4 regions of the Bradyrhizobium sp. Kon69 genome follow, and region 4 is predicted to be linked to each of the others. Evidence: predicted binding sites of a transcription regulator. Region 4 holds the regulator's gene; each other region holds the start of a gene.
The links. The regulator LexA, encoded in region 4, represses DNA repair genes until DNA is damaged. The targets are predictions, from matches to a motif close to TGTTCNNNNTGTGTTCNG.
Positions count from the first base shown of each region.

Region 1: AC0L3U_RS05050 (ribonuclease T2 family protein) is a predicted target of LexA. The motif match lies at 2,057-2,074, and genes of this name have one in related genera.
Region 2: recA (recombinase RecA) is a predicted target of LexA. The motif match lies at 1,186-1,203, and genes of this name have one in related genera.
Region 3: AC0L3U_RS19880 (PA0069 family radical SAM protein) is a predicted target of LexA. The motif match lies at 3,002-3,019, and genes of this name have one in related genera.

Region 1 is NZ_JBVVOS010000003.1:126,178-133,684, reverse strand. Features, by position in the region: gene AC0L3U_RS05060 (cold-shock protein) at 1-155, opposite strand, end outside; gene AC0L3U_RS05055 (23S rRNA (adenine(2030)-N(6))-methyltransferase RlmJ) at 405-1,265, opposite strand; gene AC0L3U_RS05050 (ribonuclease T2 family protein) at 1,318-2,010, opposite strand; gene AC0L3U_RS05045 (hypothetical protein) at 2,125-2,589, opposite strand; gene AC0L3U_RS05040 (hypothetical protein) at 2,772-3,065, shown strand; gene AC0L3U_RS05035 (DUF3617 domain-containing protein) at 3,110-3,640, shown strand; gene AC0L3U_RS05030 (ATP-binding protein) at 3,810-5,198, opposite strand; gene AC0L3U_RS05025 (response regulator) at 5,216-5,947, opposite strand; gene AC0L3U_RS05020 (MarR family winged helix-turn-helix transcriptional regulator) at 5,944-6,483, opposite strand; gene AC0L3U_RS05015 (branched-chain amino acid aminotransferase) at 6,824-7,507, shown strand, end outside.
Region 2 is NZ_JBVVOS010000015.1:65,521-73,027, forward strand. Features, by position in the region: gene AC0L3U_RS20565 (hypothetical protein) at 1-654, shown strand, start outside; gene recA (recombinase RecA) at 1,278-2,366, shown strand; gene AC0L3U_RS20575 (hypothetical protein) at 2,470-3,459, shown strand; gene AC0L3U_RS20580 (hypothetical protein) at 3,555-4,529, shown strand; gene gcvP (aminomethyl-transferring glycine dehydrogenase) at 4,655-7,507, opposite strand, start outside.
Region 3 is NZ_JBVVOS010000014.1:136,897-144,403, forward strand. Features, by position in the region: gene AC0L3U_RS19870 (acetate/propionate family kinase) at 1-405, opposite strand, end outside; gene AC0L3U_RS19875 (phosphoketolase family protein) at 414-2,828, opposite strand; gene AC0L3U_RS19880 (PA0069 family radical SAM protein) at 3,041-4,204, shown strand; gene AC0L3U_RS19885 (VOC family protein) at 4,229-4,684, shown strand; gene AC0L3U_RS19890 (ribonuclease HII) at 4,762-5,619, shown strand; gene AC0L3U_RS19895 (glycosyltransferase family 39 protein) at 5,718-7,226, shown strand; gene AC0L3U_RS19900 (uracil-DNA glycosylase) at 7,350-7,507, opposite strand, start outside.
Region 4 is NZ_JBVVOS010000018.1:41,783-49,289, forward strand. Features, by position in the region: gene AC0L3U_RS23350 (S41 family peptidase) at 1-647, opposite strand, end outside; gene AC0L3U_RS23355 (alpha-hydroxy acid oxidase) at 955-2,088, shown strand; gene AC0L3U_RS23360 (HAD family hydrolase) at 2,103-2,729, shown strand; gene AC0L3U_RS23365 (hypothetical protein) at 2,900-3,091, shown strand; gene AC0L3U_RS23370 (molybdopterin molybdotransferase MoeA) at 3,318-4,529, shown strand; gene lexA (transcriptional repressor LexA) at 4,705-5,406, shown strand; gene AC0L3U_RS23380 (hypothetical protein) at 5,871-6,305, shown strand; gene AC0L3U_RS23385 (GAF domain-containing protein) at 6,527-7,468, shown strand; gene AC0L3U_RS23390 (ComEC/Rec2 family competence protein) at 7,478-7,507, opposite strand, start outside.

The DNA of each region.
Region 1 (7,507 bases), on a different contig from region 4:
TCGAAAGTAATACGCTGTCCTTCGGCAAGGTCCTTCAGTCCGGCCCGCTCCACAGCAGTAATATGCACGAAGACGTCGCGGCCCCCGTCGTCCGGTTTGATGAATCCGTAGCCGCGCTCACCGTTGAAAAACTTGACCGTTCCCGTCATGGCCATCGGGAAACTCCCCCTCATTGCTCCTCCGTCGTGACGCAGACGCACGTCACGACATGACCGGGCCTTACGAAGCCCGGGAGCTGGCCATCCTTGGGCAGACCATTCGGTCCGACTGGATCTTTCTTAGGCCTTCACTCCGCCGCAACCATTCGCGGAAGCGGAACGTAAAGCCAGTCACCGCAACAGCATAATACGGTTCTCTGCAGATTGACCACCGCTCCTGCATATTTTTCCCAAGATGCCGGAGTGTTACGGTCTCGGCACCTCTAATCGGAATCTGGCAGCGCCCCCCTGGCCGAGCGGCATTTCCAGCTCGGGTAGGATCGTCTTGAGCTCGCCGTGCAGTGTGTAAGGAGGATTGACGATCAAGAGCCCGCTGGAGGTGAGGGCTGCGCCGTCGGCCTGCGGCGCCACGCTGAATTCGAGTCGCAGACATTTTCCTGGCGGTTTTGCTGCGGCTGCGAGCCGCGCCACTGATTGCACCAGCGCGTCGGTGGCGCGCCGGCTCTTGGCGGGATACCAGATTACATAGATACCGGTCGGCCATTTCGCGAAAGCCGCCGAGAAGGCCTCTTCGAGCTTTTCGAACTCGTCCTTTGCCTCGAACGGGGGGTCGATCAGCACCAGCCCGCGCCGTTCCTTGGGCGGCACGAAAGCCGGCAACGCCATCCAGCCGTCGAGATCGACCACGCGGGCCTGTTCATCGTGGCGCAGCACGCCAATCAGCGCCTTGCGCGCCTTCGGCTCGATCTCGCAGAGCAAGAGGCGATCCTGCGGCCTCAGCAGGCCGCGTGTGATCAGCGGCGAGCCCGGATAGGCCTTGAGCTCACCCTTCGGATTGAAGGCGCGGACGATGTCGAGATAGGGCTTGGTCAGCGCCATGGCGTCGTTTGACAGCCGCGCCTGCATCAGCCGCGCAATGCCCGTCAGCCACTCGCCGCCGCGACGCGCCTCGTCGCTTTCGAGATCGTAGAGGCCGGCGCCGGCATGGGTGTCGATGACGCGGAACGCGCCCGGCTTATCCTGGAGATAGGTGATGATGCGCGTCAGCACGATGTGCTTGATGACATCGGCGAAGCTGCCGGCATGGAAGGCGTGGCGGTAATTCATGCAAGAGCACTACGCCACGTGACGGCTTGAGCAAAGAGGCACGATGCCTGGGCTAGCCACCCCGGATCGGCGGCATCGTCACTTGGTCGCGGCGGCAGGCGCGGCGGTCGATCTCCTCGCAGGCGCGGAATTGCAGGTCCTTGCTGAGGCAGATACGGACTTCCGACAGCCGCGTCCGGTTGCAGGTGATAGAGACGGCGGCATTGCTGAGGCCCGGATTGGCCTTGATGAAGGCTTCCTCCACCTCCGCCGGCGCCACGGTCCTGGCTTGCGATAGATCGAGATATTCGGCCGGAATCTTGATCGCGGCGCGCGCCTTCCGGATCGTCTCGAAATAGTTGCGGTCGGCGAGCCCCGAGCAGGTGCCGTGCTTGTCCCATTCGTTGAAGATCAGCCCCGGCGCCCGCATCAAATCGAGCATGGAGGAGACGATGCTGCGGTTCAGCCGCGGCGACGGCCGCTGACAATATTCCGGAAAACCGTTCTCATATTGCGGCCACAGACCATGCACCACGAAAGCGTAGGGCCGTCCGCTGCACTGGGTCTGCGAGCGGCCGCCGCGCTCCGCCGCCTCTTCGCAGAAGGAGGGCGACCACGACAGCGACAGCACATAAAAATCGAACTCGCCGGGCGTGTTCTGCCGCCTATCCTGGGCCTTTGCGCCACCGGCCAGCACAGCCAGTCCGGCTGCAAGCGTCAGCGAGATCATCAGGCGGGAGAACGAATGCAATCTGGAATGAAACATGGCGACGCCCCTCAACTAGACTGTGCAGACGAGCCTAGCAGGCGATAGGAACATTTCAAGAACAAAATTCGGGCGACCGTCGTTCGGCCGCCTGACCGGTCGGGATCAGAGCAATTATTGCTTGGCGGCGCGGCAGGCCGGGTTGTAGGCCCAGTTGCGGTCGAGCCCGACCACGCACCATTCGACGCCCTGGCCGTAGCCGGCGAAGCCGCCGTCCTCGACGATGGAGAAGTGCACCTTGCGCATCTTGCCGTCCGTGAGCATGGCCTCGCCGGTGCAATAGCGGCGCGGGATGTTGTCGGATGCCCAGGGCCGGAACGCGGTCTCGTGAACCGCGGCGAAGCCGGTGATCTTCAACGAGGAATTCCAGAACGAGCTTTCTTTCTCCCAGAACTGGCTGGCGATCGTCGGCAGCGCCCTGTCGCATTCGGAAACGTTGCCGTCATAGCGCGGCCCGCTCAGCCAGAAATTCAGCTCCAGCGGATTGGCGGCCCTGGCCTCGCCGAGCGACAGCGCTCCGAAGAGAAGGCCGAGCACGGCGGCAAAGCGGAGCGATTTCAGGAAGGTCGAGGCGCGCATGGGCAATCCAGACAGCATGATCTGCGAGGGTCGGACGGTGCCGCGAAGGCCGGGGGAGGTCAAGTGCAGCGCGGCAACACTTGCCGACGAGTTGACCGCAATGCTGCGTTAGAGGGGTCTTCGGTTCTTTCCTCCGTCGCGCCGGCACCGTAAACTGCCGCCAACCAATCGGAGTGACGGGAATGCGAATCATTGCGGCCGCGGGTCTACTTGCCTTGGGTATGATGGCGAGCCAGTCGGCGCGCGCCGATCTCCTCCCGGTGCCTCCGTTCAAGGGCAACGACACCGGCGGCATCATCGCCTATTCGATGGCAACCCAGGTCGATGCGCGGCAGGTCGCGGTCGATCACTGTGCGCGCTACGGCAAGGTCGCCAAATTCCTGGCGATGCAGGCCTATGAGGGCGGCTACATCTCGTTCTCCTGCCGCTGGGTGCCCTATGGCGCCGCCGACCAGCCGATCCGCACGCTCTACTGAGGCGCTTTCGCAACGCCGCTATCTCGCAGCCGGGAGCTTCCGACATGACGCGCAAACTCGCTTTGCTCGGCTCCGCCCTTTGCCTCGTCTTGTCGGCAGCCAGCGCCCGCGCTGACGACCTGCCGGTGCGCAAGGCGGGCCTATGGGAATTGAAGATGGTCAGGACCGGCACGCCGGTGCCCGAGATGACCATGCAGCACTGCACCGACGAGACCGTCGACAAGGAGATGAACAACAACATCTCCCCGATGGCCAAGCAGATCTGCGCCAAGCAGGATATCAAGAAGACCGCGACCGGCTATGTCAGCGATTCCGAATGCAATGTGGCCGGCATCAGCACGACCTCGCATGCTGAGATCACTGGCGATTTCAATTCGGCCTATACGGTGAAGACGTCGTCGCACGCGCAAGGCGGCGCTGCCGGCGCGGCAGGCCGCGACACCACCATGCAGCTCGAAGCGAAATGGCTGGGGGCCTGCAAGCCGGACCAGAAGCCCGGCGACATCGTGATGCCCGGCGGCTTCAAGATGAACGTGCGCGACATGGACAAGCTGAAGGCGCTGCTGCCGAAGTAGGGCTCTTACCTTCTCCCCTTGTGGGAGAGGGTGGCTCGCCGCGCAGCGGCGAGACGGGTGAGGGGTCTGTCTCCGCGCGCGACTCTTTTCGGCTTGAATTCGCGGAGACAGACCCCTCATCCGGCGCTTCGCGCCACCTTCTCCCACAAGGGGAGAAGGGAAGAGCAGGTTACACCGGTATCCGCACGCTCGCCCTTAATCCGCCCATCGGGCTGTCGCCAAGCGTGATGTCGCCGCCGTGCGAACGGGCGATGTCGCGGGCGATCGCGAGGCCAAGACCCGTGCCGCCTTCGTCCTGGTTGCGGGCGTTGTCCAGCCGCAGGAACGGCTTGAACACCTCTTCGCGCAAATGGGCGGGAATGCCCGGCCCGTCGTCGTCGACCGTAATGGTCAAATAACGGTGATCGCGCTGGCCGGTGATGGCGATGCTCTTGCCGTAGCGGGCGGCATTGGTGACGAGGTTGGCGAGGCAGCGCTTGAACGAGGCCGGCTTCACCGTGACCACGGGCAGCCCGTTGAACGCGACGGTCGCAATGTGGCCGTGGCGTTCGGCGTCGCTGCGCAGCTCCTCGAGCGCCTGGGCCATGTCGGTCGGCTGCGACTGCTCGCCGGAATCGCCGCGGGCAAAGGCGAGGTAGTCCTCGAGCATCATCGACATTTCGTCAACGTCCTTGCGCATGCCCTCCATTTCGGGACTGTCGCCGATCAGCGCCAGCTCGAGCTTGAACCGCGTCAGGATCGTGCGCAGATCGTGGCTGACGCCGGCGAGCATCGCGGTGCGCTGCTCCATCGTTCGCTCGATGCGCGACTTCATCTCGAGGAAGGCGACCGACGCGCGCCGTACCTCGCGCGCGCCGCGCGGCCTGAAGTTCGGCGCCTCGCGGCCCTTGCCGAAACTTTCGGCGGCGTCGGCAAGCCGCAGGATCGGCTTGATCTGGTTGCGCAGGAATAGCACCGCGACGATCAGCAGGATCGAGGACGTGCCGACCATCCAGAACAGGAAGATCTCCGAGTTCGAGGCATAGGCGGCGCTGCGCTGCGCGAACACACGCATCACGGCGTCGTCGAGCTGGATCCGGATCTCGACCAGGTTGGAGCGGCCGACCGTGTCGATCCAGAAGGAGCGCCCGATCTGGCGGCCGAGCTGCACCGAGAGCGTCTGGTCGAGCAGCGAGAAGAACGGCTTTGGTCCCGGCGGCGGCATGTCGCCGGCCGGGAGGAAATCGACGACGAGGCCGAGGCGCTGCTGCGCGATGCGGCGGATCTGGTCGCGATCCTTGTCTTGCGGATAGCCCTTGTAGACGTCGATCAGCGCGGCGATGTCCTGCACCACGGCGGCCGACAGGCGCCGTGTCACCGTGTTCCAGTGCCGCTCCATGAACACGAAGGCGACGACCGATTGCAGGATCACCATCGGCACGATCATGATCAGCAGCGCACGCGCATAAAGGCCGGTCGGCATCCAGCCCTTGAACGCGTTGCCCATCCAGCCATTGGCGGCGGAGACGCGGCCGGCGGCGCTCTTCAAAAGCGTCAGGCCGGTATCGATCGTGCTCATCGGTGGCGCTTCACTCTTTATGGCGAGGCTACCAGCCGGTAGCCGATGCCGCGCACGGCCTGGAGGAATAGCGGATTGGCGGGATCGGTCTCGATCTTGCGCCGCAGGCGGTTGATCTGCACGTCGACGGCGCGCTCGTTGACGCTGCCATTGCCGGTCAGCGCGCTGCGCGGCACGGTCTCGCCCGGTGTCTCCGACAGAATCCGCAGCATCTCGCGCTCGCGGTCGGTGAGGTGAATGACGTCTTCGCCCTGGCGCAATTCGCCGCGCTCGAGGTGATAGATGTACGGGCCAAATGCGATCTTCTCCACCGCAGCGGCCTGCGGCGGCGGCGCGGCGCGCTTGAGGATATTGTTGATGCGCAGCGCAAGCTCGCGCGGCTCGAACGGCTTTGCGACGTAATCGTCGGCGCCGATCTGCAGGCCCTCGATGCGCGCCTCGGCTTCGTGCCGCGCCGTCAGCATCACGATCGGCACCGAGGATGAGGTCCGGATGAAACGGGCGAGATCGAAGCCGGTCTCGCCGGGCATCATGACGTCCAGGATCAAGAGGTCGAAGTGCAGGCCCAAAAGCTTGGAACGGGCGTCGCTGGCGCTGGCCGCGGTCGAGACGCGATAGCCTTCGCCGGCAAGGAAGCGCGAGAGCAGGTCGCGGATGCGGCGGTCGTCGTCGACCAGCAGGAGATGCGGGGCATCGTCGGCGGGGCGTGCCGGCGGGCGTGCGAGCGTGGCAGCGAGCGGCACGGTCACTCCTTGTCCTGATTGACGGTGGCAAAGATCGTCTCGAGCACCTTGTCCGGATCGTCGCGGTCGATCATGGCGCGCAGGAAGCGCTTGACGGTCTCGGCATCCTGCGGCGCCATCTCGGCGAGCGCCTTGGTGATGCGCGTGGTCTGGAGGCCGGCGAGCTTCTGCACCAGCGCCTCGCCCTTTGGTGTCGCATACAGCAGGCGTTGGCGGCGATCATTGTCGCCGGTCTTCTGCACGATATAGCCCTCGTCCAGGAGCTGCTTGAGCACCCGGCCGAGCGATTGCTTGGTGATGCGCAGGACGTCGAGGAGGTCGGCGACCTTGAGACCTGGATAACGATAGACAAAGTGCATGACGCGATGATGGGCCCGGCCGAAGCCGAACGCCTCCAGCTCCTGGTCGGGATCGCCGACGAAATCGCGATAGGCGAAGAACAGCAGTTCGATGATATCCCAGCGCAAATTGCCTCCGTCGTCTGCGGCCGGCCGCGGCCCGGCAGCGTCTTGAGAAGGAGTCGCGAAATTTATGTCAGGCATATTGACGTATCTTGGTCTCAATGTTACAAAACGATCGGCCCGCACGAAATTTTAGATCGTTTCGCGTCGGGTGGGCATCGAAGCAAGGCGGCCGCAGAGGGCCGGACAGGCGGCGACGGCCGGAGCAGATCTACCGTGCGATTGTCGAACGGCATTTCGGCAAAACATACTGGACTTCCGTCTTCCGCAAAAGCATGTCCTCGGTGACATGCTGGCCACGGAAACCGGCCGTAACAAGGCTGGCGGCGGTCCGGCCAGAAACCAATCGAGCCAGCCGGGCCCGAATCAGAGCAGGCGGGTGCCACAACGGCGCCGCCACCGGCAGCGGGAGGCTAAGGACATGAGCATGAAATTCGACATCCAGCCCGCATCCAATCCGACCTCCGAGAAGGATCGGGTCGCCAAGCTGGTGGACCCCGGCTTCGGGCGGGTCTTCACCGACCACATGGCGGTGGTCCGCTACAACCAGGCCAAGGGTGGCTGGTACGAGGCGCGTGTCGAGGCCCGCGCTAATTTCCAGCTCGATCCGGCCGGCGCCGTCCTGCACTACGCCCAGGAAATTTTTGAAGGCCTCAAGGCCTACAAGCGCGACGATGGCGGCGTGAACCTGTTCCGCCCAGATGCCAATGCACGGCGCTTCAAGGACTCGGCCGACCGCATGGCGATGGCGCAGCTCCCTGAAGACGTCTTCATCGAGGCGGTCGAGCAAATCGTGCGCATCGACCGCGCCTGGATGCCGGGCGGCGAGGGCAGTCTTTACCTGCGCCCCTTCATGATCGCGAGCGAGACCTTCCTCGGCGTCAAGCCGTCGTCCGAATACATCTTCGCGGTGATCGCCTCGCCGGTCGGCTCCTACTTCAAGGGCGGCCCCGCGCCGGTGTCGATCTGGGTGTCCGAGAACTACACGCGGGCTGCGGTCGGCGGTACAGGTGCCGTCAAATGCGGCGGCAACTATGCCGCAAGCCTGCGTGCGCAGGCCGAAGCGATCCAGCACGGCTGCGACCAGGTCGTCTTTCTCGATGCG
Region 2 (7,507 bases), on a different contig from region 4:
AAGGGCGCGTCCGGTGCATCACGCCAAATCGTTGCCTCCCTCAATTACTATGGTTTGCTGGATTACATTGGGAAAGGAAGCGACAGGAAGGTGCGCCTTAGCGAGCTTGCGCTTCGGATCATGCTGGACAAGCTCCCCGACTCGCCGGAGCGAATAGCCGCCTTGAGAGAGGCCGCCCTGAAGCCAGCGATCCACGCTCGACTTGCCGAGCAACTTCAATTGCCGCCGCCGGCCGATGTAATCATTGAGCGGTTCCTCGTCTTGGAATGTGAGTACAGCGAGGCGGTCGCGGAGACGATTATTCAGGTCTACAAAGACACTTTGGAGTTTGCGGGGCTTAATAAGCCTGATAGAATCGACGAGCAAGAAGGCTCCGTTGTCGATTTACCGCCCCCTCCGACGATGGTGGATGATGCAATTAAGGGAATTGGGGCCGGGATAGGGAAGCCGCTAATGACCCCTGCGACTCATACCCCAGCGCCATTGCCACCCGTTGAGCCGGGAGCAATGAAAGTCGCGCTGGACGGAAATAGGATCGTCGTCTCGGCCGTAGTGGGCCTGCGCGATGCAAAGCGCTTGCTCAAGCGGCTTGAAGCAAACATTGCTCTTCTTGAAGAGGAAGAGAACGATGGCGAAGGAGAGGCCGCCCACTGAGGCGGGCCTTAGTCTTTCTTTCGAAACTGCTGCGCCCGCGCTCTGTAGGTCTCTAGTTGTACCATCGCGGTGTGTATTTCGGCGTCTCTGAGCTGACTTCGGCACGTTCTGCGGAGCGCAATGGATTCGTCTATCGCGCGTTGAGCGCGGTCCAACAGTTCCTGAGTTTCCGGGCTGATTGTTTGTTCTGGCACAAGAAGCGCTCCCTGCTTGAGGCGGGAGCGCTATGGCGTCTCTCAGTCAACCGACGCCTGAAATCGTGGCCGGTGATAGATGCTAACGTATCACAGGCGGGGTGGGTCCCAAATCGCTCAATTCATTTTGCGGCGGAGTTTCTCGGCAATGGCCCGCTGGTCGTCAATGTGCTCTTGGACGACCTGCCGAGCTTCATCTTCCCGGGAAGGTTTGGGCTTCTCTTTGTCGCTCATTCCGACAGCCTAAACCAAAATAGGCCAGCGCGAAAATCAACTTAGGCCACTGACGATGGAAACAGGCCAGTACCCAAATCCGCAAAAGAACATATTGCGAACCTAGAACAAATAGGGTACATTGATTTTATCGCCGCGCCGCCTCGCCAGCCGTTTGTCCCTCTAGCGAATCCTCGCCATAAGGAGCACGACCCAATGTCCACCACTGCCCTGCGTATCGTCGAAGGATCTTCCATGGACAAGAGTAAAGCTCTGGCCGCCGCGCTCTCCCAGATCGAGCGGCAGTTCGGCAAGGGCTCGGTGATGAAGCTCGGCAAGAACGACCGTTCGATGGACGTCGAGGCGGTCTCCTCGGGCTCGCTCGGGCTCGACATCGCGCTCGGGATCGGCGGCCTGCCGAAGGGACGCGTCGTGGAAATCTATGGGCCGGAATCCTCGGGCAAGACCACGCTGGCGCTGCACACGGTGGCGGAAGGGCAGAAGAAGGGCGGCATCTGCGCCTTCATCGACGCCGAGCACGCGCTCGACCCGGTCTATGCACGCAAGCTGGGCGTCAACATCGACGAGCTCCTGATCTCGCAGCCGGACACCGGCGAGCAGGCGCTGGAAATCTGCGACACGCTGGTGCGCTCCGGCGCGGTCGACGTGCTGGTGATCGATTCGGTCGCGGCGCTGGTGCCGAAGGCCGAGCTCGAGGGCGAGATGGGCGATGCGCTGCCGGGTCTGCAGGCCCGCCTGATGAGCCAGGCGCTGCGCAAGCTGACGGCGTCCATCAACAAGTCCAATACCATGGTGATCTTCATCAACCAGATCCGCATGAAGATCGGTGTGATGTACGGCTCGCCGGAAACCACCACCGGCGGCAACGCGCTGAAATTCTATGCCTCCGTCCGCCTCGACATCCGCCGCATCGGCGCGATCAAGGAGCGCGACGAAGTTGTCGGCAACACCACGCGCGTCAAGGTCGTCAAGAACAAGCTGGCGCCGCCGTTCAAGCAGGTCGAATTCGACATCATGTACGGCGAGGGCGTCTCCAAGATGGGCGAGATCCTCGATCTCGGCGTCAAGGCCGGCATCGTCGAGAAATCCGGCGCATGGTTCTCCTATGACAGCCAGCGTCTTGGCCAGGGCCGCGAGAATTCGAAAGCATTCCTGAAGGCCAACCCGGACATCACCGCCAAGATCGAGACCTCGATCCGCCAGAACTCCGGTCTGATCGCCGAGCAGATTCTCGCCGGCAGCCCCGAGCGTGACGCCGACGGCGAAGAGCCGGGCGACGAGTAAGCTTCAACAGTAGAGTTTTTCGCGAGGAGCGGGCGCTGAGGACGTTGAGTTGCCGACGTCTTCGGCGCCTGTTTCGTTTTGCGTGGGGGCACCGGGTGGTGCGATGAAGCGTCTGATCTTGACCAGTTCGTCCGGAGGCCAGCTCGCACGATCCGGGTTGGCGGAGCTTGTCATCTCATCCTCGTTTCACTTTGAGTGGGGACCGCTGCCCTCGCCCGAGAAGCTCGCAGCCTATTTCGCGCCGCGTTCGGCGAATCTCGGGCCGGGTGATCATTGGTCTGATTGGGGCATCCGGTGGCCCAAGAGCATCAAGGATCGCAAAGACTTGTCGCTTGCGGACTTCTGCGAGCAATATGACGTGGTTGAACTTTGGTTCGACCCAGCTCCCCGGGATCAATTGCAGCTCGTCTGCCTGCTGGACCACCTCAGCTCCTGCTCCTCGCTGGTGGGAAAGCTTAAACTTCGACTTGTGGCATCCGAGCTGACGACAGCACACGGTGAGGATCTCGCTGCATCCGAGCCGCACATTCATGTCGTGCCTGTTAGGGCCCAGGAGTTCGAGACTGCCCGGTTGGCGTGGTCGGCCTACCGCGCAATGACCCCTGAGGCGTGCGTCGATCTCCTTTACCAGGATCTCAGTGCATTGCTGATGCTGCGCCCGGCCTTGCTCGATCTCTTGGCAGAACTCCCGTCGCCTGCGACCGGACTCGGTGCGACCGAGATGCGGTTCTTGGAGATGCTTGCCAGAGGGTTTGCGAACACGGGTTCGTTGTTTCACCTGCGCTCGCATCGGCGCACTTTCGTGTTTGGAGAGACTGAGTTGGGTCGGTTGCTCGACGGGCTCGCGCTCGGCCCCAAGCCCGCAGTGGCCGGATTGGACGACGAACTGCGCACGATCGACCACGAGAATCACAGGGATCGGCATGCCGCATATCTCCGCAGCCGACTGTCACTGACCGAGTTCGGGGAGGCTGTCCTGGCCCACCAGGAGGATTTCAGTCGCCACAATCCGATCGACCGCTGGTGGGGTGGCACGCATCTGACCAATGATCGGCTGTGGCGTTACGGGTCTGTTTTGACGACGCCATCGTGAAGTCATTGGCATGACACATGACACACCTTGTTTCGACGACAGATTTGACCGTTGCCGGCGCCACACAGCGCGCCGGACTCCTTTGAGAGCTGATCGTGTCACATCTGATTTTGACCACGAACCATCTTGCGGCAGACACGCTTCGCCAGTCCAAACTGGCGAATATCGCGCTCGGCTTCTACACGCGCTTCGTCTGGAGGAAATTGCCTTCCGCAGAGCAGCTTTTAATGGGGCTGGAGCGGCGGTCGGCAAAGCACTGCAATCCAGGCGATCATTGGCTCGATGACGTTTGTCGAGACTGGCTGGAAGGTTTCGGCACGCGCGATATCGGTTTCTTCGAACTCTGCACGAAGTTTGACTCGATCGAATTGTGGGTTGATCCTCGACCAAACGATCAGCTCGTACTCGTCTGGCTGCTCGACCTGCTTCGCCCTTACAAGGAGATCACGACGAAGCTCAGCCTGGTGCATACGGATGACAAGGTCGCCAACTATGCTCCAGAGTCTGTCGCAAAATGGAAGCTGCCGGCCTTCAAGGTGACCGACAACCATTTGCTGACGGCCAGCCGCGCCTGGAAGGCCTATCGGGCTGAAACGCCAAAGCCCTGTTTCGATCTTCTGATGACGGACCTGACGATGCTGCCGAGACTTCGACCGGCACTCATTGCGTTGCTTGAAGAGCTTCCGGACAGCGTCACGGGCCTAGGTGCCAGCGAAATGGATATTCTGGATTTTGTGAACGACGGGCACACGGACCCGAGGCGTGTCACCGAAGCGTGGTGGATGCGAGATGTGTTCGACGAAAACGACGCGCGCGATGCTTTGCTCGAATTGGGGGCACATTCGGCGCCGGCGGTCCTCTTGGGCGATCCGGCGTTCGACAATGAGGCCCGCTACTTCGGCAAGAGCGAGTGGAAGGTCACGCTGACCGCACTCGGGCGTTCAATTTTTGCGCGCGAAGACGACATGTGGCGCCACAACCGGATCTATCGCTGGTGGGGTGGCACGGAGCTGACCAACGAACGGCTTTGGCGATGGGATCGCGAAAGCCGATTGCTGGTTGCGCCTTAGATAAATAAAATCGTGTGCCGTAGGCTGTAAGATGGGTGGAGCGAAGCGAAACCCATCGCACTTCCATCCTTAGACCGGAATGCAGGGATGGGTTTCGCTACGCTCTACCCATCATACGCATCGTGTTACTCCGCCGCTTCCGCATAATCGCTCACCGGGGGGCACGAGCACACCAGATTGCGGTCGCCATAGACGTTGTCGACGCGGCCGACGGGGCTCCAGTATTTGTCCGTGCGCGAGGTGCCCGCGGGGAAGCAACCCTCGGCTCGGGTGTAGGCGCGCTTCCAATCGTCATCCGCGATGTCGTGCACGGTGTGCGGGGCGTGGCGGAGCGGCGACGCCTCGATCTTGAACCGGCCGGCCTCGACCTCGGCGATTTCCTTCCGGATCGCGATCATGGCATCGCAGAAGCGATCGAGCTCCGCCTTGGATTCCGATTCGGTCGGCTCGATCATCAGCGTGCCCGGCACCGGGAAGCTCATGGTCGGCGCGTGGAAGCCGTAGTCGATCAGGCGCTTTGCGATGTCGTCGACGGTGACGCCTGAGGTCGTCTTCAGCGCGCGGGGATCGACGATGCACTCATGCGCGACGCGGCCCTTTTCGTTCTTGTAGAGCACCGGGAAATGCGCATCGAGCCGTGCGGCGACGTAGTTGGCGTTGAGGATCGCGATCTCGGTGGCGCGCTTGAGGCCTTCGCCGCCCATCATCAGGATGTAGATGTAGGAGATGGTCAGGATCGAGGCTGAGCCGAACGGCGCTGCCGAGACCGGGCCGACCGGCGCGTCTGCATTCGTTCCGGGATGACCGGGGAGGAACGGCTTGAGATGCGCCTTGACGCCGATCGGGCCCATGCCCGGGCCGCCGCCGCCATGCGGGATGCAGAAGGTCTTGTGCAGGTTGAGATGGCTGACATCGGCGCCGTAATCGCCGGGCCTGCTAAGGCCGACCTGCGCGTTGAGGTTGGCGCCGTCGAGATAAACCTGCCCGCCATGGCCATGCACGATGTCGCAGATCTCGCGGATGTGCTCCTCGAACACGCCATGGGTCGAGGGATAGGTGATCATGACCGCGGCGAGGTCGTTCGAATGCTTCTCGGCCTTGGCGCGGAGATCGCTAACGTCGACGTCACCGTTCTTCTCGCAGGCGACCACCACCACGTCCATGCCGACCATCGCGGCCGAAGCCGGGTTGGTGCCGTGGGCGGAGGAGGGGATCAGGCAGATCTTGCGATGCGTCTCGCCACGCGCCGCGTGATAGCCGCGGATGGCCAAAAGCCCGGCATATTCGCCTTGCGCGCCCGAATTCGGCTGCAGCGAGATCGCGTCATAGCCGGTGATGTCGCACAGCCACTTCTCCAGCCGCGCGAACAGCGCGTGATAGCCGCGGGCCTGCTCGCGCGGGGCGAAAGGATGCAGCGAGCCGAACTCGGGCCAGGTCAGCGGCATCATCTCGGTCGTCGCGTTCAGCTTCATGGTGCACGAGCCGAGCGGGATCATCGCGCGGTCGAGCGCGAGGTCGCGGTCGCTGAGCTTGCGCATGTAGCGCAGCATCTCGGTTTCCGAGCGATGCGCATGGAAAACCGGATGGGTGAGGAAGGAGGTCGCGCGCTTGAGCGCCTCCGGCAGCGCCTCACGCGTGGTCGCGTCGATCTCGGCATAGGCAAGCTGGCCACCGAACGCGCGCCAGACCGCTTCCACCGTCGCGGGCGTCGTGGTCTCGTCGAGCGCGATCCGCAATGCAGTTTCGCCGACGCCAAGGTTGATCTTCTCGGCAGCGGCGCGCGCGACGATCTCGGCGCGTTTGCTACCTGCACCCACGCTGAGCGTGTCGAAGAAACTGTCGGACTGCAGCGCAAAGCCGAGCTTGCGCAGGCCCGCGGCGAGCACCGCGGCGCGGCGATGCACATTGCGCGCGATCTGCGAAAGGCCTTCGGGGCCGTGATAGACCGCATACATCGAGGCGATCACGGCGAGCAGCACCTGCGCGGTGCAGATGTTGGAGGTCGCCTTCTCGCGGCGGATGTGCTGCTCGCGGGTCTGCAGCGCGAGGCGATAGGCCGGCATTCCGCGCGAATCCACGGAGAGGCCGACGATGCGGCCGGGCAGCGAGCGCTTCAGCGCATCGCGCACCGCCATATAGGCCGCGTGCGGTCCGCCATAGCCCATCGGCACGCCGAAGCGCTGGGCAGAGCCAATCGCGATGTCGGCGCCGAGCTCGCCGGGCGAGGCGAGCAGTGTCAGCGCCAGCAGATCGGCGGCGATGATCGCAAGCGCGCCCTTGGCCTTCAGGCTCGCGATCGCGGGCCTGAGGTCGCGCACAGCGCCTGAACTGCCCGGATATTGCAGCAGCGCACCAAGCACGTCGGTCTTGTCGAGATCGGTGAGGGGATCGCCGACGACCAGCGTCCAGCCCAGCGGCTCCGCGCGAGTGCGCATCACCGCAAGCGTCTGCGGATGCACGTCCTTGTCGACGAAGAAGGCCTTTGCTTCAACTTTCGAGTGCCGCTCCGCGAGCGCCATCGCTTCGGCGGCCGCGGTTGCCTCGTCGAGCAGCGAGGCGTTGGCGACGTCGAGCCCGGTGAGATCGCAGATCATGGTCTGGAAGTTGAGCAGCGCCTCGAGCCGGCCCTGGCTGATCTCGGGCTGGTAGGGCGTGTAGGCAGTGTACCAGGCCGGGCTCTCCAAGATGTTGCGCTGGATCACCGCAGGCAGGATCGTACCGGAATAGCCCTGGCCGATCAGCGAGGTGAAGACCTGGTTCTGGGCGGCGAGCTCGGCCATATGCGCGATCGCCTCGGTCTCGCTGAGCGGCTTGCCGAGATCGAGTGGAGTCGTTTGCCGGATCGAGGCGGGTAGCGTCTGCGCCATCAGCGTATCGACGCTGTTCGCGCCGACGGCCTCGAGCATCGCGGCGACGTCGCGCGTGGAGGGGCCGATGTGGCGGCGTACGAAGCTCGTGGTATCGCCGTTGGATTTGCG
Region 3 (7,507 bases), on a different contig from region 4:
GATGGCGCGGACCGGCGCCAGACACCGCGGCTGGTGCAGCGGCGCCAGCGGCGTCAACGCCTCCAGTTTTGCGGTGACATCGTCCGTCAGCTCGACCGAAGCGGAATAGTCCGGACCGCCATGGACGACGCGATGGCCGACGGCGCGCAAGCGGTGGTCGCCGAAGCGATCCTCGATGAAGCCGAGCACGTCGGCGAACAGATGATCGCTGTTCGCATCCGATGCTTCCCTCCCTTGCTGGAACAGGTCTTCGCCCGCGGGGCTCTTCACGACGAGCCGCGGCTTCGTCTCGTGCTCGTCGAGCAGGCCCTTGCACAGCAGGGTGGGCTCGGCCGCCGAGATCTCGAACAGGCCGAATTTGATGCTCGACGATCCCGAGTTGAGAACGAGAACGGTGTTCAACATGGCTGCTGTCAGTCGCCTGCCTCCGCCGGCGTGTTGCCGCCGGCGCTGTTCTGCCAGACCCATTCCTGGATTTCCGGCATGTCCTCGCCGTATTCGCGCACGTAGCGCGAATGCTCGATCAGCTTGTCACGGAATTGCTGCTTCACCTGCGCCGCTTTGGTCGCGAGCCCCGGTACGCGCTCGATCGCCCCGATCGCGAGGTGATAGCGGTCGAGTTCGTTGAGCACGACCATGTCGAACGGCGTCGTCGTGGTGCCTTCCTCGGCAAAGCCGCGGACGTGCATGCCGGCGTGGTTGGTGCGGTTATAGGTCAGCCGGTGGATCAGATAGGGATAGCCGTGATAGGCGAAGATCACCGGCTTGTCGCGGGTGAACAGGCCGTCGAAGTCGCGGTCGGACAAGCCGTGCGGGTGCTGCTCCCTGGGTTGCAGCGTCATGAGGTCGACGACGTTGACGACGCGGATCTTCAGCTCGGGCAGCGCCTTGCGCAGCAGGTCGACGGCGGCGAGCGTTTCCAGTGTCGGCACGTCGCCGGCGCAGGCCATCACGACATCGGGCTCGCCATTCGCGTCTTCCGTGCCGGCCCAGCTCCAGATGCCGATGCCGGCATCGCAGTGCGTGGCTGCCTCCTGCATCGACAGCCATTGCGGCGCCGGCTGCTTGCCGGCCACGATGACGTTGATGCGGTCATAGGTGCGCAGGCAGTGATCGGCGATCCACAGCAGCGTGTTGGCGTCCGGTGGGAAGTAAATGCGGACGACGTCGGCCTTCTTGTTGGCGACGAGATCGACGAATCCGGGGTCCTGATGGCTGAAGCCGTTGTGGTCCTGGCGCCAGACATGCGATGTCAGCAGATAGTTGAGCGAGGCGATCGGTCGCCGCCACGGCAGATGCCGGGTCACCTTCAGCCATTTGGCGTGCTGGTTGAACATGGAATCCACGATGTGGATGAAGGCCTCGTAGCAGGAGAAGAAGCCGTGCCGGCCCGTGAGCAGGTAGCCCTCTAACCAGCCCTGGCACAGATGTTCGCTCAAGACTTCCATCACGCGTCCGTCCTGGGCGAGATGCACGTCGTAAGATTTTGTCGGCTCCATCCAGACGCGTTCGGTGGCCTCGAACACTGCATCGAGCCGGTTTGAGGCGGTTTCGTCCGGGCCCATGATGCGGAAGTTGCGGGCCTCGGCGTTGAGGCGGATGACGTCGCGCAGGAACTTGCCGAGCTCGCGGGTTGCCTCCGCCACGATGCCGCCCGGCTGAGGCACCTCGAGGGCGAAGCTGCGGAAGTCCGGCAGCTTCAGCTCCTTCTTCAGAAGGCCGCCATTGGCGTGCGGATTGGCGCCCATGCGGCGGTTGCCTTCGGGCGCGAGCTCCTGGAGCTCCGTAATGAGCGCGCCGCTCACGTCGAACAGCTTTTCTGGCTCGTAGCTGCGCATCCAGTCTTCGAGAATCTTCAAATGCGCCGGATTGTCGCGGCAGTTCGCGACGGGCACCTGATGCGCCCGCCAAAAACCCTCGACCTTCTTGCCGTCGACTTCCTTGGGGCCGGTCCAGCCCTTCGGGCTGCGCAGCACGATCATGGGCCAGCGCGGGCGTTCGACGCTCTCGCGGCCGTCGCGGGCGTGCTGCTGGATCGACCGGATGCTGACGAGCGCGACGTCGAGCGCGTCTGCCATGGCCTGGTGCATCAATTTGGGATCGTCGCCCTCGACGAATAGCGGCTCGTGGCCGAGCCCGTGGAAGAGATCGCGGATCTCGCCGTCGCGCATCCGCCCGAGCACGGTTGGGTTGGCAATCTTGTAACCGTTGAGATGCAGGATCGGCAGCACCGCGCCGTCATGCCCGGGATTGAGGAACTTGTTGGAGTGCCAGGACGCCGCGAGCGGGCCGGTCTCGGCCTCGCCGTCTCCGACGACACAGGCGACGATCAGGTCGGGATTGTCGAATGCCGCGCCATAGGCATGCACCAGCGCGTAACCGAGCTCACCGCCTTCGTGGATGGAGCCCGGCGTCTCCGGCGCCGCGTGACTCGGGATGCCTCCGGGGAAGGAGAATTGCCTGAACAGTTTGCGCAACCCGTCGGCATCGCGCGCGATATCGGGATAGATCTCGCTGTAGCTGCCTTCAAGATAGGTGTTGGCGACCATGCCGGGGCCGCCGTGGCCGGGACCGCAGACATAGATCACGCTCAGGTCCAGCGCGCGGATGACGCGGTTGAGATGGGCATAAATGAAGTTCAACCCGGGCGTCGTGCCCCAATGGCCGAGCAAACGCGGCTTGATGTGCTCGGGCCGTAACGGCTCACGCAGCAGCGGATTGTCGAGCAGGTAAATCTGCCCGACGGAGAGATAGTTCGCGGCGCGCCAATAGCGGTCGAGCAGATCGAGGTCGCTGCTCGCTGCGGCCGATTGTTGTTGATTTGTCATGTTCCTGCCGACCTTCACCCGGGATCGTCACCAACCGAGTTTCGGCGAGATCGATCCTTCGGCAGCATCAAACGAGATCGCCGTGACGCCACTGTTGCGTGAGGTCAAAAGCGGGCGCGCGAAGTTTGGGCAGCTCTACTGTGCATGGGGTTGTTTTCACGTTTTTTGGTTTGTGTTCTTGATTTGTTCCTTCGGCGTGCTATCTTGGCTTCATGAGTCCAGCATCCTCTCATGCTCTCAAGCACCCGCCGGTCACGGCGCCCTCCGAGCCGGCGGGTGCGCCTTCTGACTTCCCTGAGCTGGCGGTCGCCATCGACCGCCAGCGCAGGCGAGGCCGGGGCGCGCAGTCCAACGCCAGCGGCCGCTTTGAGGCCGAGGCGCGCGTCGCATTCGACGATGGCTGGCAGAGCCTTGAAGAACTGCCGCCGTTCAAGACCACGGTCGGGATCGACACCTCGCGCAAGGTGATCACCCGCAACGAATCTCCCGACATCGGCTTCGACCGTTCGATCAATCCCTACCGCGGCTGCGAGCACGGCTGCGTCTATTGCTTCGCGCGGCCGACGCATGCCTATCTCGGCCTGTCGCCGGGGCTCGACTTCGAGTCGAAGCTGTTCGTGAAGCCCGAGGCACCGGCGCTGCTCGAGAAGGAGCTTGCAGCGCCCGGCTACGAGCCGCGAATGATCGCGATCGGCACCAACACCGATCCCTATCAGCCGATCGAGCGCGAGCGCAAAATCATGCGCGGCATTCTGGAGGTGCTGGAGCGCGCCGGCCATCCCGTCGGGATCGTCACCAAGTCGGCGCTGGTGACCCGCGACATCGACATTCTCGCGCGCATGGCCAAGCGCAACCTCGCCAAGGTCGGCATCTCCGTGACGTCGCTCGATCCGAAACTGGCGCGCACCATGGAGCCGCGGGCGTCCACGCCGCCGAAGCGGCTGGAGGCGCTGAAGCAGCTTTCCGAGGCCGGCATTCCGACCACCGTCATGGTCGCGCCCGTCATCCCCGCGCTGAACGATTCCGAGATCGAACGTATCCTGGATGCTGCGGCCCATGCCGGCGTCAAGGAAGCCTCCTACGTGCTGCTGCGGTTGCCACTCGAGGTGCGCGATCTCTTTCGGGAATGGCTGATGGCGAACTATCCGGACCGCTATCGCCACGTCTTCACGCTGATCCGCGACATGCGCGGCGGCCGGGACTACGACGCGAAATGGGGCGAGCGCATGAAGGGCACCGGCCCGATGGCCTGGACCATCGGCCGCCGCTTCGAGATCGCCTGCGACAGGCTCGGGCTGAACAAGCGGCGCTCCAAGCTGACGACGGATCATTTTGCCAAGCCGAAGCGGAATGGCGATCAACTCAGCCTGTTCTGAGGGACGAAGTGAGAGAGGCGTCGTATGAGTAAGGAACTGCCAGCTCCAATCCCGCGACTTACCGTCATCACGCTGGGCGTGAATGACATCCGCGCCAGCATTGCCTTTTACGACGCGCTTGGTTTCTCGCGCCGGCTCAAGGTGACCGGCGAGGCCGTGGCGTTCTATGACACCGGCGGTCCGGTGCTCGCGTTGTTTCCCTGGGATCAGCTCGCGGCCGACGCCACATTGCCTGATCATCCGAGGCCATCGACGTTCCGCGGCATGACGCTCGCCTGGAACTGCCGCGCGCGTGAGGAGGTGGATGCGGTGCTGGCCTTCGCCGTCAGCAATGGCGCCGCGCTGCTGAAGGCCGCGCATGAGACCGACTATGGCGGTTATTCCGGCTATTTCGCCGATCCTGACGGCCATCCCTGGGAAGTCGTGGCCGCGCCCGGCATCGAAGTCGGCGAGGACCGGCGGGTGCATCTGGCGGAATAGGGCGGCTGACTTGAATAACGGGAATTGTCCGAGGTTCCCGGTTGCGCAGGCCATCCCGCTTGCGCACGATCCTGGCCATGATTCGGGATCAATCCGCCAAGAAGCCGGCCAAAGGCGCGTCCAAGAAGGCTGCGCCTGAGAACAAGAAGGTTGCGCCCAAGAACGAGAAGGCTGCGCCGAAAAAAATCGCCAAGGCGCTGGCCGGCACCAAGAGCGCCATCATCGTCGCCCCAAGCTTCCGCCGCGAGCGCGCGCTGATGAAGCGCGGCGTCTGGCCGGTGGCGGGCTGCGATGAGGCCGGCCGCGGGCCGCTGGCCGGTCCTGTGGTGGCGGCGGCGGTGATTCTCGATCCCGACCGCATCCCGCGCGGCATCGACGATTCCAAGCGCCTGACGGCCGAGGAGCGCGAAAGGCTGTTCGACAAGATCTGCGCCACCGCCCAGGTCTCGGTGGCCGTCGCCTCCCGCGCCCGCATCGACCGCGACAACATCCTGCGCGCCTCGCTGTGGGCGCTGAAGCGCGCGGTGGTGGCGCTGCCCCAGCAGCCCCGGCACGTCTTCGTCGACGGCCGCGACCGGCTCGACACGGCATGCGATTGCGAGGCCGTGATCGGCGGCGACGGCATCGTCCTGTCGATCGCAGCGGCCTCGATCGTCGCCAAGGTGACGCGGGACCGCCTGATGTGCGCGCTGGCTCAGGACTGTCCTGGCTACGGTTTCGAGCAGCACAAGGGCTACGCCGTGCCCGAGCACCTCGATGCGCTCAACCGCCTCGGCCCCACTGTCCACCACCGCAGCTTCTTCGCCCCCGTAGCCGCCGCACGCGCCAAGCACATGCCCTGGACGGTCGAGCCGGCGCAGGATCTGTTTGCGGTGACCGAGATCGAGCTGCAGGTGGACTCGAGCTCGGAAATCGACGCGTCGGCAAATCTCTAGACGAGACTCGGTTGCCACGACGCGTCGCGCCCTCTATCAAAATAGTCGTGAGCGAATAGGGCCGGCTTCACGGGTTGGCTGCATCTTTCGGACGTTGCATGCGGTTTACCTCCCTGGTCATCGAGCTCATTCGCGCGCGGCCGCGGCTGATCGTCTGGATCGCCGTGCTGCTCCAGGCCGCGATGTGGCTGTTCGTGGCGCTGGTGTTTTATCGCAGCCCGCCCGGCAGCCTCGCGACGCTGCTGGCCTTCGGCCGCGAATACCAGGTCGGCACTGATTTAGGCCCGCCCTTGCCGGTCTGGCTCGCCGACATCGCCTATCGCGCTGCCGGCGGCCACGTGTTCGGCGTCTACATCCTGGCGGAGCTCTGTGGGGTCGCGACCTTCATCGCGCTCTATCATCTGTCCCGCGCGGTGGTCGGCCCCCAGCAGGCTGTGCTGGCCGTGCTGCTGACCATGACGCTGCTGGCCTTCTCCTCGCCCGTACTCGACTTCGGCCCGCTGGTGCTGGCGCGGCCGCTCTGGGCACTGCTGCTGCTGCATTCCTGGCAGATCATCGGACAGCGCCGCGGCAACGCCTGGTTTGCCTGGTCGATCGAGGCGGGCCTCCTGCTGCTGACGACGCCGGCTGCGATCTTCCTGCTGTTGCTGATTGTCGTCTTCGCACTCGCAACCGCGGACGGCCGCCGCACGCTGCGCGCATTCGACCCGCTGTTTGCGCTGGTGGTCGTCGCCGTGCTGGCATTGCCCTATGCCGTCTGGCTGATGCGCGCCGAGGTGCTCGTCCTGCCGGCCTTGCCTGCGGTCAGCGAGCTCAATGCCCGCGCGCTGCACGCGGCCTGGCTGCTCGGGGGGCTCCTGCTCGGCGCGGCGGCGATCCCGGCGCTGACCGTGCTCAACACCGGCCTGTTCGTTCCCAAGAGCGAGGAGGCGCCGATCATCTACCGCCCGCCGGTCGAGCCGCTCGCGCGCAATTTCGTCTATTTCTTCGCGTTGGCGCCGGCGCTCGGCGCGGTGCTGATCTCCGGCCTGCTGGGCCTCGACGCCGTCGTCGGCGGCGCCGGCGTCGTGCTGGTGTTGTCGGGGCTTGCCGTGGTCGTGGGAGCCGGCGATCTCATCGCGATGCGCCGCGCGAGGATGCTGCGGATGGTCTGGGCGGCCGCCGTCATCGCGCCCGCAATCGGCGTCGTGCTCGCCGTCCTGCTCCTGCCGTGGACCGGTGCCAACGAGATCGCGACCTCGATGCCGGCGCGCGCGATTTCGGACTTCTTCGACGAGAGCTTTGCCCGCCGCACCAATCATCGTCTGCGCGCGGTCGCGGGCGAGACCCAGCTTGCCAGCCTGATCACGCTGCATTCCGGCCGGCCCCATCTGTTCATCGATGCCCAGCCTTCACGCACGCCGTGGATCAACCAGGCCAAATTCAGCGAGACCGGCGGCGTCGTGGTCTGGCGTGCCTCCGACACCGCCGGCACCCCACCGCCGGACATTCTCGCGCGCTTTCCCGGCATCGTCCCGGAAGTCCCGCGCGCCTTCGAATGGCTGGTGACCGGACGCCAGCAACTGCTGCGCATCGGCTGGGCCATCGTGCGGCCGAAGGGGACTTAGTCTCTCGCTCTTCGTCGTCATTGCGAGGAGCCCTTGCGACGAAGCAATCCAGTATCCCTCCGCGTAAAGATTCTGGATTTGCTTAGCTGCGCTCGCAATGACGGGGAGAGGTCGTACGGCTCCTTACGCGCCCGCCAGCACCTTCGCGATCGCGCGGAGATCCTGCCAGGCGAGCCGCTTGTACGACGGCGAGCGCAACAGATAGGCGGGATGGAAGGTCGGCAGCGCGCGGATGGTGCGCGCGCCCGTCTCGTAGTCGAACCAGCGGCCGCGGGTGCGCA
Region 4 (7,507 bases):
TCGGTGGTCTGCTCGTTGAACGAGGTGACGCGGATATAGCCGATATCGCCGTTCTCGACGTGGAAGCGCACGGGGCGCACATGGATGATCTCGCGCTTGATCGCGACGTCGAGCGGGGCGTCGGCCCCCTTGCGCACGATCGTGAGCTTGGTCTGGGTCTCGACCGGCCCCTTCATCTTGTTGACGGCCTGCTCGAGCGTCATGCCCTGCACGGCATCGCCGTCGATCTTGCTGATCAGGTCGCCCGACATGATGCCGGCCTTGGAGGCCGGCGTATCGTCGATCGGCGAGACGACCTTGACCAGGCCGTCCTCCATCGTGACCTCGATGCCGAGCCCGCCGAACTCGCCGGAGGTGGTCTCCTGCATCTCGGTCCAGGCCTTGTCGTTCATGTAGCGCGAGTGCGGATCGAGCGAGGTCACCATGCCGGTGATCGCGCCTTCGATCAGCTTGGCATTGTCAGGCTTCTCGACGTAGCTCGCCTTCACCCGTTCGAACACTTCGCCGAACAGATTGAGCTTGGAATAGGCGTCATCCGCGCTCGCTGCCGCCCGTGCCGCCCACACGCCGCCGTGCGGACTGGCTACCAGAAGGGTCAGACACGCTCCGGTGAGCGCGCCCAGTGGAAACAGCAGGGTTTTCCGCATGGATAGGCTGGCCTTTTTGCTTCGCGGTTCGGTGGGGCTGGAGAGCCGCCATGCAAATGGCGATCCAGCCTGCTTCTCACAATACCATTCTGGTTTCTTCAAGGCCGGGATGCCACGCCGGCGGGTACAGCGTAAAAATCCCTTCGTCCGGACCTAAACTTTCGGCAACGTTGCAGGACCCGGTTCGTGCGCAGCGGGGGGTCGGCCGGCCGGCCCACGCCTCGCAGCCATGCGATTTTAGGATGGTTTTGGCGCCCCGGACGGGTTAGGCGATGAGGGAAGGCTTCAAATTCTCGGGAGGATAACAATGAACGAAGCACCCCGCATCCAACCGGACAGGAACGTCGAGCTCGGCGCCAGCACCGAGCCGTTCCAGAATCTGCATGAATTCATCCGGAAAGCGCGTTCCAACCTCAACCAGAATGCCTGGGATTATATCGTCGGCGCGGCCGAGACCGAGACCACGATGCGTCGCAACCGCATGGCGCTGGACGAGATCGCCTTCCGCCCGCGCGTGCTGCGCGATGTCCGCAAGGTTACAGGCTCAGTCGAGCAGTTCGGCCGCAAGATGCGCCTGCCCGTGGTGCTCGCCCCCGTCGGCGCGCTCGAGATCTTCGATCCGGATGGTGCGGCGAGCGTGGCACGCGCCTGCGGCACTTTCGGTGCGGCGCACATGCTCAGTTCGGTGTCCGAGCCCGGCCTAGAAAAGACCGCCGAAGCTGCGCCGGACGCGTTGCGCCTCTACCAGCTCTACGTGCGCGGCGACGACGCCTTCGTCGCCGACGTCGTCAGCCGGGCTGAGAAGAACGCCTATGCCGCCTTCTGCCTGACCGTCGATACCGCTCATTACAGCCGTCGCGAACGTGACATCGCCAAGCGCTACGTTCGCGAGAGCCGCCTGCGCGCCACCGGCGGCGATTACCAGAAGGGTCTGGAGTGGCGGACGGTGAAGATGATCAAGGACAAGTTCAAGATCCCGCTGATCCTCAAGGGCATCGCGACGCCAGAGGACGCGCTGATCGCGATCGATCACGGCGTCGAATGGATTTACGTCTCCAACCATGGCGGCCGTCAGCTCGATCATGGTCGCGGCGCCATGCACGTGCTGCCCGAGATCGTCGAGGCCGTGAACGGCCGCGCCAAGATCATGGTCGATGGCGGCGTCTGTCGCGGCACTGACATCGTCAAGGCGATCGCGGCGGGCGCCGACCTCGTCGGCATCGGCCGGCTGCAATGCTGGGCGCTGGCGGCGGCCGGCGAAGCCGGCGTGGCCCGCATGCTGGAGCTGCTCGAGGACGAAGTGCTGCGCTGCCTCGGCCTCTTGGGTGCGACCTCGTTCGCCGAGGTCAACAAATCCTGCCTGCACCAGGCGACCGCGACCAACGCGCCGAGTGTGTTCAGCGCGTTTCCGCTGTTCGACCACGAGCCGTATCGATACTGAATGAAAGGACGCAGGTGACATCGCTCTCTCCCGGCAGCGCGGATGCGCTTCTGTTCGATCTCGGCCGCGTGGTGCTCGATATCGATTTCTCCAAGGCGATCGCCTGCTGGGCGGGACATGCCGGCTGCAAGCCTGAAGCCATCGTCGCGCGCTATGTGCGGGACAGCGAAGCCTATCGGCTGCACGAGATGGGGAAGATCAGCGATGAGGATTATTTCGCCTCACTGCGAGCCTCGCTCGGCATCGGCATTTCGGACGCGCAGTTCCTGGAAGGCTGGAACGCGATCTTCGCCGGCGAAATGCCTGACATCGCCGAGCTGCTGCCGCGCGCAGCGATGCAGATGCCGCTCTACGCTTTCTCCAACACCAACCGGCCGCACGTGGACCATTTCTCAAGGGAATATGCCGACCTCCTCGGCCATTTCCGCGAGCTGTATTTGTCGTCCAGCATCGGCTTGCGCAAACCGGATGCGGACGCCTTCGACCACGTCGTTGCGGCGATCGGCGTGCCCGCCGGGCGCATCGTGTTCTTCGACGATCTTGCCGAAAACATCGAGGGAGCGCGGGCGCGCGGCTTGACGGCGGTGCATGTGACCTCGCCGCGTGACGTCGGGAACGCATTGAAGGCATTGGGCATCTGACGACGAGGCGTCGTCGCGAAACCCTTGGCGCCACGGCCCAACGGGAACAATTTTGGAAGAAACTGAGGAACCCAATCACTTTGTGCATTTTTATACAGAGTTCCCGGAACGGAATACCACCTTCCAGACTCTTAGAGTCCGTTGGGACTTCTACGGACGGATGCATCATCGTGCTGGGCAAGACCTACCTCACCAAGCAGGCCTCTCTTCTTCTTGAATTCGCGAGGACAACTTCAGATTCGGAGCTTTCCGCCAAGCTCGTGAGCAAGGCCGCCGACCTGAAATCCCAGGCCGATCCGCTGCCCGACAAGGATCAGGGACCCCAGGCGCCCGACGTAACTCCCGGGCAGCCAGGGAGCTGATCGATCCAGGCCCGGGGCGCTCGTCGTTCTCGCCCTTCCATGACCACTCTCCTGCCGATCTGTCGGGTTCTTCGGATCATGCCACGACGCGCGCGATCCTGCCTTCCGGAACAATGTGAAGCGGCGGGATGACTGCGCGCGCTCAGCCGTTTTTGCCTCTGCGCCCGCGCTCGGCTAGAAGATTTGCGGAACATTCGCCCGAACGTGCCGAGCAGGAGTTTTCGCCGTGGCCTTGATGCCGGTTTCTGACGCGCTTGCCGCGGTGCTGGCGGGTGCGGAGCCGCTGCCGGAAGAAATGATCTCCCTCGACGAGGCCTACCATCGCGTGCTCGCGCGTGACGTCGCGGCAAGGCGCACGCAGCCGCCGCAAGCGATGTCGGCCATGGACGGCTACGCCGTGCGCGCGGCCGATGCCGCAACGATCGATTCGGAGCTCACCGTCATCGGCGAAGTCGCGGCGGGCCGACCCTTCGCGGGGACGGTCGGCGCCGGCGAGGCCGTGCGGATCTTCACCGGCGGCGTCGTTCCCTTTGGCGCGGACGCCGTCGTGATCCAGGAGGACACGGTCGCCGCCGGCAAGCGCATCACGATCAAGGAAGCCGCGATCGCCGGTCGGCACATCCGCCCCGCAGGCGTCGATTTCCGCGAGGGCGACGTGCTCCTGCGCAAGGGAAGTCGTCTCACCGAGCGCGACCTCGCCCTCGCCGCCGGGATGAACCATCCGCACCTTGGCGTTTTCAGACGTCCGAAAGTCGCGATTCTCGCCACCGGCGACGAGCTGGTGATGCCGGGCACCACGCCCGGCCACGGCCAGATCGTCTACTCGAACGGCTACGCCCTGCACGCGCTTGCCCGCAGCGAGGGCGCCGAGACCATTGATCTCGGTATTGCCGCCGACACGCTGGAGGCGACCACCGCCGGCATCGGCCGCGCCCGCGAGAGCGGCGCCGACATCCTGATCACGACCGGCGGCGCATCGGTCGGCGACCACGATCTGGTCCAGCAGGCACTGCGGGACGAAGGCATCGCAATGGCGTTCTGGAAGATCGCGATGCGGCCAGGCAAGCCGATGATGCACGGGCGGCTCGGCGCAATGGGTGTGATTGGCCTGCCGGGCAATCCCGTGTCGTCCTACGTGTGCGCGTTCCTGTTCATGGTGCCGCTGATTCGCGCCCTGTCGGGCCGTTCGGCGATTCACCATCGCCGTGAGCGCGCCGTGCTCGGCCGCGAAATCGGCGCCAACGATCAGCGCGAGGACTATCTGCGCGCGCATCTGGAGGAGCGTGACGACGGCACACGCGTCGTTCTTCCCGTCAATCATCAGGACTCTTCGCTGCTTGCGAATCTCGCTGCAGCACAGGTACTTCTCGTGCGCGCACCGTTCGCGCCGAAGGCCGAAGCCGGCACGGCTTGCGAAGTGTTGCGGCTCCCCGTCTGAGCGTCCCGCAATGCGCGTTCCGCGAACTTTGCTCTGTTCACGGTAAATTAAGCAGTTGCGGAACATGTATCGAACATATAGTGTCCGTTCATGATTTGTTTCGAGTATGTAGCGGCTTATTGCCGAATTCTGCGTCTCATAATCGGACGACATCAACCGGGGGACTTTGGTCGAGATGTTAACGCGCAAACAATACGAGCTTCTGCGGTTCATCAGTGAACGTCTGAAGGAAAGCGGCGTGCCGCCCTCCTTCGACGAGATGAAGGATGCGCTCGATCTGCGCTCGAAGTCGGGCATCCATCGCCTGATCACGGCGCTCGAGGAGCGTGGCTTCATCCGACGCCTGCCCAACCGCGCCCGTGCGATTGAAGTCATCAAGCTGCCGGAGCTCCAGGCAGCCGCAGGCAGCCGCCGCGGCTTCACGCCGAGCGTCATCGAGGGCAATCTCGGCAAGGTGCGTGCGAGCTCCAGCCTGCCCGCGGACGACGGCGAACGTCCCGTCGCGGTGCCGGTGATGGGCCGCATCGCGGCCGGCACGCCGATCGAGGCGTTGCAGACCCGCAGCCATACTATCAGTGTGCCGCCCGACATGCTCGGTTCGGGCGAGCATTACGCGCTCGAAGTGCGCGGTGATTCCATGGTCGAGGCCGGCATCCTCGACGGCGACATGGCGCTGATCCAGCGCAACGAGAGCGCCGATACAGGCGACATCGTGGTGGCGCTGATCGACGACGAGGAAGCGACGCTGAAGCGCTTCCGCCGCCGCGGCGCCTCGATCGCGCTCGAGCCCGCCAACGCAGCCTATGAGGTCCGCATCCTGCCGCCCAACCGGGTGAAGATTCAGGGCAAGCTGATCGGGCTTTACCGGAAGTACTGATACCGGGCGTCCTTGATCCCGGGAGTACTTGATACCGGAGGTGCCTGGCGCCTCGCGCGCTTCCGATCGGCATCGCCGGTCAGAGATTGGAGCGGATCATCGTCCGTTCCGGCTGGGTAGTCTTTCTGGTTCTGCACAGACTATCCGGCCCCTCCTTCGGCGCTGGCTCCTCACGACGCCCACGAAGCGGCACTGGTTGGCGGCACAAGTGTTCGAGGAAACGGCGGCCGGCGATCAAGCTCGACCGTTGCAGTCAAGCCGGCGATATTCGCGCACGCGCCTCCCGAATGCATCGCAACTCGCTTTGTTCCTATTGAATTCGGGAAAGATAATGTGATCGCGGCTCACGGAAACCAGCCGCAGATTTGCCCACAACCAAGCAGAGCGTTCATGCTTCAACTCTGATAGAGGCCTGCGCCTCGATTAAGAGACGCGGGTTGCTATCCCAGCATGAGGAGCACCCGATGTGTGACTACAGCCTGCATGCCGTCGCGTCGCGCCCCGCCGAAGTCGGCGAGACGATCGTCACGACAAGCTTCCGCGGCACCTCGACGCGCGGCTTCGCCTCGGCGGCCGATCCGTCTGTTGCCGTCTGCCTGCTGCCGGGAACGGAGCTCGCCTTCGCCGACGACGTTCGCTACGACAATCGCTGGATCTGGACGCGCACCATCAATTCCCGCGTGGGCAAGTTCGGCAAGATCGACCCGCACGTTCCCGACCGCCATCATGACGCGATCGAATTCCCCGACGGCAAATACGTGCTGGTGACGCAGCTCGTCGAAGGCCAGCGCGCGACCGTGCTGCAACTGCCGGTGACTCAGTCGGTCACCGAGCGCGAGCACAAGGCGCAGATTATCGCCGACCGGCAGCCGACCGTCAGGCACCTGCCGATCGGCTGACACAGCCGTCTCCGGCTACGAGGTCGGGGGTCAGGATTGAATTGCCATCGCCGGCCGTGGCCGGCGAGATGGTACGGCTTGCGTCCGCGAAATCCAATCGGATGGACCAAGCCCGCACGTCTCCGCCGCACGAAGTTTGAGCCGCCCTGCCTGAATTTTGAACGTCCGCTTCGCAGCCAAATGACCGATGCTGTCAGGGCTTGAGACGGCGGACACGCTCGATGAAAACCTTCCTTCGCGTCGTTGAACTCTGGGTCCCCGATCGGACGCGCACGCGGCTGGAGTTTGGTGGCGGTCTCTATGGCGAAGGGCTGTCCGCGTTCAAGGCCGTCAGCGAAGAGCTGCACTTCGGATATGACGAGGGACTTCCGGGCAAGGCCTGGGCCGCGGGCCACCCCGTGATCCTCACCAAATTCGCCAACTCCTATTTCAAACGGACCGATCAGGCGCTCGCGGCCGGCCTCACCTGCGGCGTCGCGGTGCCGGTGTTTGCGGGTGAATTCCTGCAAGCCGTCATGGTGCTGTTCTGCGGCGAGGACGAAGCGCATGTTGGGGCGATCGAGCTCTGGCACAACGACCCTGATGCCTCCCACGAGATGGGGCTTGTCGACGGCTATTACGGCACTGCCGACATGTTTGAATTCAACTCCCGCCACACCAAATTTCCTCGCGGCTTTGGCCTGCCTGGCCGCACCTGGAAGGCGGGCCTGCCGCTGATCATAAAGGACCTGCACGACGCCAGGAGTTTTCTGCGCTGGGAGGACGCGGCCAAGGTCGGGATCAATTTCGGCGTCGGCGTGCCCTATCGGACGAGCGCGGACCAGACCTGGGTCCTGACATTCCTCTCCGCGCAGGCCACGCCGATTGCGCGACGCTTCGAGATCTGGATCCCGAACGAGACCCGCTCGGCACTGGTGTTCCGCGCCGGCGATTGCAGCGCGCAGACCGACCTTGCCGCGCTCTATGCGGATAAATCCATTGCCAGAGGCGAAGGCAGCATCGGCGGGGCCTGGGCCACCGGCATGCCCGCGCTCAACGCCGATCTGGTGCATGACGGCTCGGTCGCCGGTCTCGAAGCCTGCACATCCGGACTGAGCCGAATGGTGGCCCTGCCGGTCATCGGCAATTCCAGGCTCGACGCCGTACTGGCCTGGTACTTGTAACCGATCCGATCAATCGTCTGCCTGCAAGTCGGTCTCCGC